4 regions of the Enterobacter sp. MGH 24 genome follow, and region 2 is predicted to be linked to each of the others. Evidence: predicted binding sites of a transcription regulator. Region 2 holds the regulator's gene; each other region holds the start of a gene.

Region 1 (3,583 bases), 2.2 Mb from region 2:
ATGGTGGAACCACGGCGCTTTGATCTCCGGGTAGATACCGATGTTTTTACCGGTGGAGTGGTTCAGGCCCTGAACAAATTCAATCTCTTCCTGGAAGGTATGAATGCGGAAGTCAGATTTGCCCATCGGGAAACGGCCCGGATAGACCTGCACCTTCTTGCCTTTTTCAATCTCGAAGCCTTCGGTAAACTTCAGGGAGCGAATCTCCGCCAGCGTGAAGTCGATGGCGTAGTAGCGGCCATCCTTACGGGCGCGGTCCGGGAAACGCTCCGCCACGTCCGTCACGCGGTCCAGATAGTGGTCATGCAGGACAACCAGCTGGTCGTCCTTCGTCATCACCAGATCCTGCTCCAGATAATCCGCGCCCTGGGCATAGGCCATCGCTTTCGCCGGCAGGGTATGCTCCGGCAGATAGCCGCTGGCGCCGCGGTGGGCGATAACGATTTTATCTGCCGCCAGCGCCGAGCCTGTCATCAGGCCCGCCAGCAGCAGGCCGGCTGTTACGTAAGATAATTTCATGGCATTGCTCCTTATTGACGACGCGCCTGCACTTCCGCGTGGTGACGTTTCTCACCGATCATCACAACAATCAGCAGCAGTACCGCCAGCACGCTACCGCCGATCATCACCATAAAGCCGCCGTCCCAGCCGAAGAAGTCAACGGTGTAGCCCACGATGGCGCTTGCCGCGACCGAACCGCCCAGATAGCCGAACAGACCGGTAAAGCCTGCCGCCGTGCCTGCCGCTTTTTTCGGTGCCAGCTCCAGCGCGTGCAGACCGATCAGCATTACCGGACCATAAATCAGGAAGCCGATGACGATCATGCAGGCCATATCTACTGACGGGTTGCCCGGCGGGTTGAGCCAGTAAACGACGGTCGCGATGGTGACCAGGGTCATAAAGAACACGCCCGTCGCGCCGCGGTTGCCTTTAAACACCTTGTCCGACATCCAGCCGCAAAGCAGCGTGCCCGGGATCCCGGCATATTCATACAGGAAATAGGCCCACGAGGATTTATCCAGCGCGAAGTGCTTCACCTCTTTCAGGTAGGTCGGGGACCAGTCGAGGATGCCGTAGCGCAGCAGGTAAACGAACACGTTCGCCACCGCGATGTACCACAGCAGCTTGTTCGGCAGGACGTACTTCATGAAGATCTGTTTTGCGGTCAGCTCTTCTTCGTGCTCCTTGCTGTAATCGTCCGGATAGTCGTTTTTGTACTCTTCAATCGGCGGCAGGCCGCAGGACTGAGGCGTGTCACGCATCAGCGCAAAAGCGAAAATCGCCACGACGATGGCGCCAAAGGCAGGCATATAGAGCGCAGCGTGCCAGTCGTTGAACCAGGCCATCCCCAGCAGGAACAGCAGCGGCGGAATACCGCCACCCACGTTATGCGCACAGTTCCACACCGACACGATGCCGCCGCGTTCCTTCTGCGACCACCAGTGCACCATGGTGCGCCCACAAGGCGGCCACCCCATCCCCTGGAACCAGCCGCAGAGGAACAGCAGCACGAACATAATCGCAATACTGGACGTCGCCCACGGCACAAAGCCCATGAACAGCATCACCGCCGCGGCCAGAATCAGACCGGCGGGCAGAAACACGCGCGGATTCGAGCGATCCGACACCGAACCCATAATGAATTTGGAAAAACCGTAGGCGATTGAGATCCCCGACAGCGCGAACCCCAGATCGCCGCGGGAGAAGCCCTGCTCCACCAGATACGGCATGGCGAGCGCGAAGTTTTTACGTACAAGGTAGTACGCCGCGTACCCGAAGAAGATCCCCAGGAAGATTTGCCAGCGCAGACGGCGGTATAGCGGATCAATTTCTGCCTCTGGCAGACGCGCCCGATGCGGCGCAGGTTTGAAGATACTGAGCATAACAGCCTCCGTGGCCTTGAATTGAATGAGCAGGTGGCTCGCACCTGAATTCCAGAGGCGGGGATGTTAAGAAATCACGGTGATTGTTACTGTGAATCAACGCACAGATTGTTACAGAAATATGACAGAATGCGCAAAAAAGCGCATGAAATCACGTTTCACTTTCGAATTTCGCGCGTTTATGTTCGAAATCAAACAAACCACACGATTGATATGGCTAAATGATAAAAAAACGAACATAGAGGGTAAACAATGACCATTCACGATCCTCGCTACAGCGATGTGATAATCATTGGCGGTGGCGCAACCGGCGCCGGGATCGCACGCGATTGCGCCCTTCGCGGCTTAAGCGTCACGCTGCTGGAGCGTCACGATATCGCCACGGGCGCAACCGGGCGTAACCATGGCCTGCTGCACAGCGGCGCGCGGTATGCGGTTACCGACGGTGAATCCGCGCGCGAATGTATTGCTGAAAACCAGATCCTCAAGCGTATCGCCCGCCACTGCATTGAGCCGACCGACGGCCTCTTTATTACCCTTCCCGAAGATGACCTCGCCTTTCAGGAGACCTTTATTACCGCCTGCAATACAGCGGGCATTCAGGCTGAGGCCATGGACCCGGCGCTGGCGCGGCGGCTGGAACCGTCGGTCAACCCGGCGCTGATCGGCGCGGTGAAGGTGCCTGACGGCACCGTTGATCCCTTCCGCCTGACCGCCGCCAATATGCTGGACGCCCGCGAACATGGCGCGCACATCCTGACCGGGCACGAAGTGACCGGGCTTATCCGCGAAGGTCATCGCATATGCGGCGTGCGAATCCTTGATACACGACATAACGAACACAGCGAGCTGTATGCCGCCGTGGTGGTCAACGCGGCGGGGATCTGGGGGCAGCGCATCGCGGAATACGCGGACCTGTCGGTGCGCATGTTCCCGGCAAAAGGCTCGCTGCTGATCCTCGACCACCGCATCAATAACCACGTGATCAACCGCTGCCGCAAACCGTCTGATGCCGATATCCTCGTCCCGGGCGACACCATTTCGTTAATCGGTACCACCTCAACCCACGTCGACTACAGCGAGATTGACTACAACCGCGTAACCGCCGAAGAGGTGGACATCCTGCTGCGCGAAGGGGAAAAACTGGCCCCGGTGATGGCCCAGACGCGTATTCTGCGCGCCTACGCGGGCGTGCGTCCGCTGGTCGCCAGCGACAACGACCCGAGCGGGCGTAACGTCAGCCGGGGCATCGTGCTGCTCGATCACGCCGCGCGCGACGGCATGGACGGGTTTATCACCATCACCGGCGGCAAGCTGATGACCTACCGCCTGATGGCCGAGTGGGCGACCGATGCCGTCTGCCGCAAGCTGGGCAATACCGAACGGTGCGTGACGGCAGAGCAAGCCCTGCCCGGCTCGCGTCAGTCCACCGAAAAAACGCTGCAAAAAATTATCTCCCTGCCCGCGCCGCTGCGCGGGTCCGCTATTTACCGCCACGGCGACAGAACGCCGCAGTGGCTCGGTGAAGGAAGATTGAGCCGCAGCCTGGTATGCGAGTGCGAAGCCGTCACCGCCGGTGAGGTGCAGTACGCGGTGGAGAGCCTGACGGTCACAAGCCTGCTCGATCTTCGCCGCCGTACCCGCGTCGGAATGGGGACCTGTCAGGGCGAGCTGTGCGCCTGTCGTGCCGCCGGACTGCT
Region 2 (3,583 bases):
CGCACTTTTCAAGCACGCTGCGGGCGGCTTTGTGTTTTTCAAACACCATGGCGGAAATCTGGCCGTAGATCTCGGTGCCGGTCAGCTCTTCCAGCAGCTCGGCGCGATCGCTCGGTTTGGCATTAAGGAAGGCGGCAAACTGCCCCTGTGAGAGCAGCATGGAGCGGGTAAAGCGGCCATAGTCCAGCCCGGTGAGCGCAGCGGTTTGCTCCAGTTTATCCGTCACTTTGTCGGCGAGGATTTTGCCATCTTCGCAGCGCGCCAGCTCCACGCGCGGCGCCTGCAGGTTTCCGTCCGGCTGGTTGCGCGCGCGGTTCTGGCTCCAGAAGGCGCGATAGGCGGTGCCTTTTACCTCGAATTCCACTTCCGCCAGGCACTCGGCGGTGTCGCGCGTCATCAGGTCGTTTTGCGCCTGAGAGACCTTCTGCAGTCGCGGCGTTTCGTGATAAAGCGCCAGACAGATAGCGTCGAGCAGGGTGGTTTTACCTGCCCCGGTCGCGCCGGTGATGGCAAACAGACCGTTGCTGGCAAACGGCTCTGCGGTAAAGTCAATTTTCCACTCGCCCTTGAGGGAGTTGAGGTTTTTCAGGCGCAGGCTCAAAATTTTCATGCGTTTTCTTCCTCATCATTGAGCGCATGCAGGGTATGGCTGAACAGTTCGCTGAGCCTTGCGCGCTTCGCGTCGTCAATTTCCTCCTGCGAGAGCCTGCGTTCAAACACCTCTTCAACCCGAAGCTCACTGAGCGTTTCGCGTTGAGCGCTTAACAGAATTTTCTCGCGCTGCTCGCGGCTGCGGCGTACCAGTAAGACTTCGACGGGCAAATCTTCCGTCAGCGCCTGAATTTTACGCTGCATATCGTGCAGGTAGTCATCGGTGGTGATTTCGATATCCAGCCAGACGGGCGGGTTAAGCGCTGCTCCGCGCCACTGCTCAAGCTGGGCGGTAATGGCGTCAAGATCGCCCTTCAGCACCGCCAGCGGCTGGGTGACGGGCACCTCCAGCGTCTCGACGGCGCGGAGTTTGCCCTCGGAGAAGCTCACCAGATGCACGGATTTTGCTTTACCCGTTTCATCGAAGCTGAGCGAAAGAGGCGAGCCGCAGTAGCGGATGTGCTCGCTGCCGCCGACGATCTGCGCCCGGTGGATATGTCCGAGCGCAATGTAGTCGGCTGGCGGGAAGTTCTGCGCCGGAAAAGCGTCCAACGTACCGATATAGATGTCACGCACGGCGTCACTTTTACTGGCCCCGACGGTGGTGAGGTGCCCGGTCGCAATCACCGGAATCGGCTGGTCGCCGCGCAGGGCGCAGGCTTCGGCATGCTGCTGGTGATAATAGTCGGTGATAGCCTGTAATAAATGTTGCTGCTTTTCGGCACCCGACAGCCCCGCCTGGCTTTGCACGATGTCTCGTGGACGTAAAAAGGGAATGGGGCACAGTACCGCCCCCGGCGTACCGTCGCGTTTTTTCAGGATCTGCGGGGCGTGCCCGGCGCTGGCGACCACGGTGGTATTGAGAAATGCCAGGATGTCGCGGGATTCATTGAGCGTCGCGACGGAATCATGGTTGCCGGCGACAATCACCAGATGACAGCCGGTTTGCTGCAGATTCACCACGAAGCGGTTATACAGTTCACGCGCATAGCTGGGGGGCGAGCCGGTATCAAAGATGTCACCCGCCACAATAATTGCGTCCACCTCGTGCGTCCGGGCCGTTTCCAGCAGCCAGTTCAGGAAGGCTTCATGTTCAGCCGCACGGCTTTTGCTGTAAAAATTTTGACCCAGATGCCAGTCCGAGGTGTGAAGTATGCGCATAGCTGATCCGTGGCAAAAAAGAGAAAGCGGGATTATAAACCTTCAGAGACGGGAAAATAACCGCTGTAATAAAACAACGGTTTGCCCGTTATCGTGGTACTGTTTTTCATAAATCTGTCATAAATCTGACGCATAATGGCGCCGAATTACAAACTTGTAACTTAAATAAGATAAGACAGGGCAAAGTATGGCGAGACGTATTCTGGTCGTAGAAGATGAAGCTCCAATTCGTGAAATGGTGTGCTTCGTGCTCGAGCAAAACGGCTTCCAGCCGGTTGAAGCGGAAGATTATGACAGCGCAGTGAACCAGCTGAATGAACCCTGGCCCGATCTGATTCTGCTGGACTGGATGTTGCCCGGCGGCTCCGGACTGCAGTTTATCAAACACCTGAAGCGCGAGGCGCTGACCCGCGACATCCCGGTTGTGATGCTGACGGCGCGCGGAGAAGAAGAGGATCGCGTGCGCGGTCTGGAGACCGGCGCGGACGATTACATTACTAAGCCGTTCTCCCCAAAAGAGCTGGTTGCCCGCATTAAAGCCGTGATGCGCCGTATTTCGCCGATGGCGGTGGAAGAGGTGATTGAGATGCAGGGGCTGAGCCTTGACCCCACTTCACACCGCGTGATGACGGGTGAAAATCCCCTCGACATGGGGCCTACCGAATTTAAACTCCTGCACTTCTTTATGACCCACCCGGAACGCGTATACAGCCGCGAGCAGTTGCTGAATAACGTCTGGGGAACTAACGTGTATGTCGAAGACCGGACGGTTGACGTACATATTCGCCGCCTGCGAAAAGCACTGGAACTGAGCGGCCACGATCGCATGGTGCAGACGGTCCGCGGCACGGGTTATCGTTTTTCTACCCGTTTCTGAACAATGACAGGAGTGTGACGCGTGCTGGAACGTCTGTCATGGAAAAGGCTCGTCTTTGAACTGATCTTATGCTGTATTCCGGCCTTCCTTCTGGGGGCCTTTCTTGGACACCTGCCTTGGTTTCTGCTGGCGTCGGTCACCGGGCTGCTAATCTGGCATTTCTGGAACCTGCTGCGCCTCTCCTGGTGGCTGTGGGTTGACCGAAGTATGACGCCGCCGCCGGGAAGCGGCAGCTGGGAGCCGCTGCTGTACGGTCTGCATCAGATGCAGATGCGTAATAAAAAGCGTCGCCGCGAGCTGGGAAGCCTGATTAAGCGTTTTCGCAGCGGTGCAGAGTCGCTGCCGGATGCCGTTATTCTGACGACCGAAGAAGGGACGATCTTCTGGTGTAACGGCCTTGCACAACAGCTGCTGGGCCTGCGCTGGCCCGACGACAATGGTCAGAATATCCTTAACCTTCTGCGCTATCCCGAGTTCACGCAGTATCTGAAAACGCGTGATTTTACCCGCCCGCATAATCTGAAGCTCAACAATGGTCGCCATCTGGAAATCCGCGTGATGCCCTACAGCGATAAGCAGTGGCTGATGGTGGCGCGCGATGTTACCCAGATGCACCAGCTGGAAGGGGCGCGCCGCAACTTCTTCGCCAACGTCAGTCACGAACTGCGTACTCCGTTGACCGTACTTCAGGGCTACCTGGAGATGATGCAGGAGCAAACGCTTGAAGGCGCGCCGCGTGAAAAAGCGCTGCACACCATGCGCGAGCAAACGCACCGGATGGAAGGGCTGGTGAAGCAGCTGCTGACGCTATCGAAGATTGAAGCGGCGCCAACGCTTGCGCTAAATGAGACCATTGATGTCCCGATGATGCTGCGGGTCGTTGAGCGTGAAGCG
Region 3 (3,583 bases), 1.0 Mb from region 2:
GGGCGAAAACTTCATCGCTTCTGACCAGCTGGCGCTCCTGCCGGTTACCCGTCGCTTTATCTTCCTCGAAGAGGGGGATATCGCGGAAGTGACTCGCCGCAGCGTGACCGTATTCGATACCAAAGGCGAGCAGGTGAAACGTCAGGAGATCGAATCGAATCTGCAGTACGACGCGGGCGACAAAGGCGCTTACCGTCACTACATGCAGAAAGAGATTTACGAGCAGCCAAACGCCATCAAAAACACCCTCACCGGGCGCATCAGCCACGGTGAAGTGGACCTGAGCGAGCTGGGCGCAAACGCGAACGAACTGCTCGGTAAAGTTGAGCATATTCAGATCGTGGCCTGCGGCACTTCCTATAATTCCGGTATGGTTTCTCGCTACTGGTTTGAATCCCTGGCGGGTGTGCCGTGCGATGTGGAAATCGCGTCTGAATTCCGCTATCGCAAATCTGCGGTGCGTCGTAACAGCCTGATGATCACCCTTTCCCAGTCCGGCGAAACGGCGGATACGCTGGCCGCGCTGCGTCTCTCAAAAGAGCTGGGTTACCTGGGCTCGCTGGCCATCTGTAACGTTCCTGGCTCCTCGCTGGTGCGTGAGTCCGATCTGGCGCTGATGACCAAAGCGGGTACCGAAATCGGCGTGGCCTCCACCAAAGCGTTTACTACTCAGCTGACCGTACTGCTGATGCTGGTGGCGAAGCTGGCGCGTCTGAAAGGCGAAGATGCTTCCGTTGAGCATGACATCGTTCATGGCCTGCAGGCACTGCCGAGCCGTATTGAGCAGATGCTGTCTCAGGACAAACGCATTGAAGCGCTGGCGGAAGATTTCTCTGACAAACATCACGCCCTGTTCCTGGGCCGTGGCGATCAGTATCCGATTGCGCTGGAAGGCGCGTTGAAGCTGAAAGAGATTTCCTACATTCACGCAGAAGCCTATGCGGCAGGCGAGCTGAAGCACGGCCCGCTGGCGCTGATTGACGCGGATATGCCGGTCATCGTTGTGGCACCGAACAACGAACTGCTGGAAAAACTGAAATCTAACATCGAAGAAGTGCGCGCCCGCGGCGGCGTACTGTACGTCTTCGCCGATCAAGATGCCGGTTTTGTCAGCAATGACAACATGCACATCATCGAGATGCCGCACGTTGAAGAGGTGATTGCACCGATCTTCTACACCGTTCCGCTGCAGCTGCTGGCCTATCATGTTGCGCTGATCAAAGGCACCGACGTTGACCAGCCGCGTAACCTGGCAAAATCGGTTACCGTAGAATAATCCCTTCAGGCTCCACCTTCGGGTGGAGCTTTTTTATCCCGCCCGGTTTGTTTTTAATCAATCCTTTCTCGTTTTTAATAATGACAATCTGTCATCTTCAGCTACTTTTTTCAGTGTCACATAAAGAAAATATTTCTGAAAACGCCTTGTCATAAAAGTGGCTAACGCTATGAAAATTAATGATTATTTTGCATATTTTTAAGTGAAATTTTCATTGTCATAAAACTGTCATAATTCGTACATTTATCTGTCACCTGTTTGTCCTATTTTGCTCATCGTAGCCACTTAAACAATGATTTACGAAATCCTTGCAGGAGACATTATGAAAGTTATGCGTACCACTGTCGCAACTGTTGTCGCCGCGACCTTATCTCTGAGCGCGTTCTCTGTATTTGCAGAAGCAAGCCTGACTGGCGCTGGTGCAACCTTCCCTGCGCCGGTGTATGCCAAATGGGCGGATACCTACCAGAAAGAAACCGGTAACAAGGTTAACTATCAGGGTATCGGCTCCTCCGGTGGCGTTAAACAAATTACCGCGAACACGGTTGATTTCGGCGCATCAGACGCTCCGCTGTCTGATGACAAACTGGCTCAGGAAGGCCTGTTCCAGTTCCCGACCGTGATCGGTGGCGTGGTTCTGGCCATCAACCTGCCGGGCGTGAAGTCGGGTGAGCTGGTGCTGGACGGCAAAACCCTGGGTGACATCTACCTGGGCAAAATCAAAAAATGGGATGACGAAGCGATCGCTAAACTCAACCCAGGCCTGAAGCTGCCTTCTCAGAACATCGCCGTGGTTCGCCGTGCGGATGGTTCCGGTACCTCTTTCGTGTTCACCAGCTACCTGGCAAAAGTGAACGAAGAGTGGAAGTCTAAAGTCGGCTCCGGCTCTACCGTTAACTGGCCAACCGGTCTGGGCGGTAAAGGTAACGACGGTATCGCCGCGTTCGTACAGCGTCTGCCTGGCTCAATTGGTTACGTAGAGTATGCGTACGCTAAGCAGAACAACCTGTCCTACACCAAACTGGTTTCAGCCGACGGCAAACCGGTTAGCCCGACCGAAGAGAACTTTGCTAACGCCGCGAAAGGCGCTGACTGGAGCAAATCCTTCGCGCAGGATCTGACTAACCAGAAAGGCGAAGGTGCATGGCCAATCACCTCTACCACCTTCATCCTGGTTCACAAAGAGCAGAAGAAACCTGAGCAGGGCGCCGAAGTGCTGAAGTTCTTCGACTGGGCGTACAAAAACGGCGGCAAACAGGCTAACGCCCTGGATTACGCTACCCTGCCGGACAACGTGGTTGAGCAGATTCGCGCTGCATGGAAAACCAACGTGAAAGACAGCAGCGGTAAAGCGCTGTACTAACAGGATATATTTAACGAAGATGGCGGGTGGCGCTGCGCTTACCCGCCCTACGGTTTAAGCTGTAGGCCCGGTAAGCGTCAGCGCCACCGGGCATATTCGTAAAAACGTCTCAAACAGAAGAGTAATTTATGGCTGCAACCAAGCCTGCATTTAACCCTCCGGGTAAAAAAGGTGACATGATTTTCAGCGCGCTGGTAAAACTGGCTGCGCTGATTGTGCTATTGCTGCTGGGCGGCATTATCGTGTCTCTGATTTTCTCCTCATGGCCGAGCATCCAGAAATTCGGTTTCTCCTTCCTGTGGACCAAAGAGTGGGACGCGCCGAACGACATCTACGGTGCCCTGGTGCCGATTTACGGCACGCTGGTGACCTCGTTCATCGCCCTGCTGATTGCGGTTCCGGTGAGCTTTGGTATTGCCCTGTTCCTGACGGAGCTGGCGCCGGGCTGGCTGCGTCGTCCGCTAGGGATCGCCATCGAACTGCTGGCGGCCATTCCGAGTATCGTTTACGGCATGTGGGGCCTGTTCATCTTTGCTCCGCTGTTCGCCACATACTTCCAGGAACCGGTCGGTAACGTTCTTTCTGCCATTCCGTTTGTGGGTGCCCTGTTCTCCGGCCCGGCTTTCGGTATCGGCATTCTGGCGGCAGGTGTGATCCTCGCCATCATGATTATTCCGTACATTGCGGCGGTTATGCGCGATGTCTTCGAACAAACGCCGGTGATGATGAAAGAGTCGGCCTACGGCATCGGCTGCACCACCTGGGAAGTTATCTGGCGCATTGTCCTTCCGTTCACCAAAAATGGGGTGATCGGGGGCGTGATGCTGGGCTTAGGTCGTGCGCTGGGTGAAACCATGGCGGTCACCTTTATCATCGGTAACACCTACCAGCTCGACAGCGTGTCGCTCTACATGCCGGGTAACAGTATTACCTCGGCGCTGGCG
Region 4 (3,583 bases), 1.8 Mb from region 2:
GTTGCCATCACCGCCAGCCCCAACGCTCCCAATAAACCGGCATGGACGCGTTCAATCAGATAGCCTGCCAACGGTGCCATTACCATTGTTGCCAGCGGCCAGGGGGTTAACAGCAGGCCAGTCTCCACTTCTGAACGGCCTATCACGCTCTGCAGAAAGAAGGGCAGAGAAACCAGGGCCAGCATCTGTGCGCAAAATGAGCAGACTGACGTGCACATGGAGAGGGAAAAGAGGGGAATACGCAGCAGATCGACCGGCAGTAAAGGCACCGGGAGAGTGAGCTGGCGGCGAACAAAGAAAAAGCCGATCGCCAGCAGGGCGATAATCTCCGCGCCGGTAAGCATCAGAGACTGCCCTTGTGCAAAGCCGCTCAGCGCCGTAATCAGCAGGCCAAAAGTCAGGGCATTCATCACCGCACTCGCCACGTCGAAGCGCGGCATAGTGCTTTTGGGACCGTTAGCGGGGAGAAAGCGCAGGGCGAAGAATATAGCGACGATACCGAGCGGCACGTTAATGGCGAACAGCCATTGCCATGACGCAACGGAAAGGATCGCTGCTGCAATGGTGGGTCCCGCGGCGGAAGAGACGGCGACAATAAACGAGTTTATCCCCATGCCGCGCCCCAGATGACGCTGCGGATAAATTAAGCGGATCAACGCCGTGTTTACGCTCATCAGTGCCGCGCCGCCAAAACCCTGCGCAATGCGGGCGAGCGTCAGGGTATGCAGTGAATCTGAAAGGGCGCATAACAAGGACGTGAAGGTGAAAACCACCAGACCGCACTGATACACGCGACGGTAACCGAACATATCGCCCAGGAAAGAGAACGAGAGCAGGGAAACCACAATCGCTATCTGATAGGCGTTAACAATCCATATTGAACTGGCGGGAGAGGCGTGCAGATCGCTGGCGATGGTTGGCAGAGCAACGTTCGCGATTGCGCCGTCAAGGACGGCCATTGAGATGCCGATAATGATGGTCGCTATAGCGCCATACCGCTGGGGTAACGGCAGGCCATCGGAAAGGGTCTTTTCCATTAGGATTTAAAAAGCTCAGCGTGAAATTATTCTCAGGGTAACTATTTTAGCATTGTTACAGCCGCGATATGTCGCAGATTTGTCACGAAGTAAACGCGGATTGATTGCAGGTGACATGACGGGAACTTATAATAAAAACCGGTTCTGATTTTTATAAAACACTCTCTATGAGGTGGTAAATGGCTATTGCGGATTTGGATAAACAGCCAGATTCTGTTTCTTCCGTGCTGAAGGTGTTTGGCATCTTACAGGCGCTGGGAGAAGAGCGTGAAATAGGTATTACAGAGTTGTCGCAGCGCGTGATGATGTCAAAAAGCACCGTTTATCGTTTTTTGCAAACCATGAAGTCGCTGGGCTACGTTGCCCAGGAAGGCGAATCTGAAAAATACTCTCTGACGCTGAAGTTGTTTGAGCTGGGTGCCCGCGCGCTACAAAATGTTGACCTGATCCGCAGCGCCGATATTCAGATGCGTGAAATCTCCCGACTGACCAAAGAGACCATCCATCTCGGTGCACTGGATGAGGACAGCATTGTTTACATCCATAAAATCGACTCCATGTACAATCTGCGCATGTATTCGCGCATTGGGCGTCGCAACCCCCTCTACAGTACCGCGATTGGTAAGGTTTTGCTGGCGTGGCGCGATCGTGAGGAAGTGAAGCAGATCCTCGAAGGCGTGGAATACAAGCAAAGTACTGCACGAACCATTACCAGCACTGACGCGCTGCTAACGGTGCTCGACCACGTTCGCGAGCAAGGGTATGGCGAAGATAACGAAGAGCAGGAAGAGGGGCTGCGCTGTATCGGCGTTCCGGTGTTTGACCGCTTTGGCGTCGTGATTGCGGGTTTAAGTATCTCCTTCCCAACCTTGCGCTTCTCCGAAGAGCGTCTGCATGAGTATGTAGCTATTCTGCACACTGCCGCACGCAAGATTTCTGAACAGATGGGCTATCACGACTACCCGTTCTAATCTCTGCTTGCATAAAAAACGCCGCAACAGATGCGGCGTTTTTGTCAGTGTCATTTACCCGGCTGATTAGCCATTATCAATCACGACGGATGTTTTACGCAGTACGGGGCAGTTCGTTAAACCAATAAACCCGCTGTCAGAATGCAGGTATTGCGCACTGCTCAATCCTTGTGCGGTTACATATTTACACTTAATGCCTAACCCAGCTGCGTTCTCGGTGCTTCCCACAAGCACACCATAACCCGTCAGCAGAAGGCCAATCCAGAGGATAGCCAGTGCAATAATTGTTCGAATGATTAAGCGCATCATTACCTCTTTTATCGTTGTTATCATAATGCTAGCGTAAACGGTTTACGCGATGAGACAAGTGCAGGATTCTGAAAAAGCGCGATGGAGGCACAGTTAGTCCTTGTTTAAGATAAGCGTGATAACCTCATTGCATCAGGTCTTTAGACGGAGTGTGGAGTGAAAAAAATACGCTGGGTAATTCTGATTATCGTGCTGATAGCGTGCGTGGTGTTATGGACGCAGACGATCAATGTGATGTGCGATCAGGATGTACAGTTTTTTAGCGGCGTTTGCGCAATCAATAAGTTTATTCCGTGGTAACACGCATTTTTTCTCAAGGTGATTTCCTTCCTTCGCGCCAGTGGTAAAATAGACGTTTTTATTGAGGTGGTGAAATGGGTGAGTTACTGAATTCAGGGCTGCTGAATATAGCATCCCTGATGATTTCTTTGGTTATTCTGCTTGTGGGACTGGTCATCTGGTTTTTCGTGAACCGCGCCAGTTCCCGTACTAACGAGCAGATCGAACTGCTGGAAGCGCTGCTCGATCAGCAAAAACGTCAGAATGCATTGCTACGCCGTTTGTGTGAGGCTAACGAACCGGAAGAGAAAGACGCGCCGAAAAACGCGGTCGCTGAAGATAACAAAGACGAAGAAGACTTTATCCGCCTGGTGGCTGAGCGTTAATCTTTTTGTCCTGGGAGGTGGCTGTGGTCTGGAAAAATCCCTGGTATGACCCCTCCCTGAAACATCACACCCCGAACGGTTTTCGTAATACCGCTCCTGTCGGACATCAACCGGGCGACCTTGACCGTTGGCGTAAAGCGCGTAAAGAGGCCGGTTTACCGAAGCCGCCCGCGCTGGGTTATGAAGACTTTATGCACCGGTGGTGGCAACCGGTTGAGCTTACGCAACCTCATGAAGATGGGGTGTGGTGGCTCGGACACGCGAGCGTGTTGCTGCAGCTGGACGGCAATATTCTCCTTACCGATCCGGTGTTTTCACGGCGCGCTTCTCCGCTCCCTTTCCTGGGTCCACAGCGTAGAACGCCTCCCGCGCTGTCAGTCGAACAACTTCATCAGCTTGATGCGGTCGTCATCTCCCATAATCATTACGATCATCTTGATGATGCGACCATTCGCCGTATCCTCAAACGCTTTCCCGACGTCAGTTTTTTTGTTCCGCTGGGGCTTGCCGACTGGTTTCGCCGTCGGGGAGCAAAACGCGTGGTTGAGCTCGACTGGTGGCAGAGCTTCACCTGGCAGGGGATGACGCTGACCGCCGTACC

What was found. Region 2 encodes PhoB, which activates phosphate uptake and scavenging genes when phosphate is short. Its sites were predicted from a motif close to CTGTCATAAAACTGNCNNAT; they were not measured.
Region 1: the regulator PhoB is predicted to act here: its motif matches at 1,992-2,011, upstream of glpT (glycerol-3-phosphate transporter).
Region 3: the regulator PhoB is predicted to act here: its motif matches at 1,491-1,510, upstream of pstS (phosphate ABC transporter substrate-binding protein PstS).
Region 4: the regulator PhoB is predicted to act here: its motif matches at 1,106-1,125, upstream of kdgR (DNA-binding transcriptional regulator KdgR).

What each region holds. Positions count from the first base shown of each region.
Region 1 covers NZ_KI535657.1:4,629,692-4,633,274, forward strand. The annotation lists gene glpQ (glycerophosphodiester phosphodiesterase) at 1-519, opposite strand, end outside; gene glpT (glycerol-3-phosphate transporter) at 531-1,883, opposite strand; gene glpA (anaerobic glycerol-3-phosphate dehydrogenase subunit A) at 2,136-3,583, shown strand, end outside.
Region 2 covers NZ_KI535657.1:2,435,297-2,438,879, forward strand. The annotation lists gene sbcC (exonuclease subunit SbcC) at 1-610, opposite strand, end outside; gene sbcD (exonuclease subunit SbcD) at 607-1,812, opposite strand; gene phoB (phosphate response regulator transcription factor PhoB) at 2,000-2,689, shown strand; gene phoR (phosphate regulon sensor histidine kinase PhoR) at 2,711-3,583, shown strand, end outside.
Region 3 covers NZ_KI535657.1:1,399,609-1,403,191, forward strand. The annotation lists gene glmS (glutamine--fructose-6-phosphate transaminase (isomerizing)) at 1-1,276, shown strand, start outside; gene pstS (phosphate ABC transporter substrate-binding protein PstS) at 1,599-2,639, shown strand; gene pstC (phosphate ABC transporter permease PstC) at 2,768-3,583, shown strand, end outside.
Region 4 covers NZ_KI535657.1:4,208,452-4,212,034, reverse strand. The annotation lists gene L370_RS02300 (MFS transporter) at 1-1,037, opposite strand, end outside; gene kdgR (DNA-binding transcriptional regulator KdgR) at 1,217-2,008, shown strand; gene L370_RS02310 (YobH family protein) at 2,075-2,314, opposite strand; gene mgrB (PhoP/PhoQ regulatory lipoprotein MgrB) at 2,474-2,617, shown strand; gene L370_RS02315 (YebO family protein) at 2,692-2,982, shown strand; gene L370_RS02320 (MBL fold metallo-hydrolase) at 3,006-3,583, shown strand, end outside.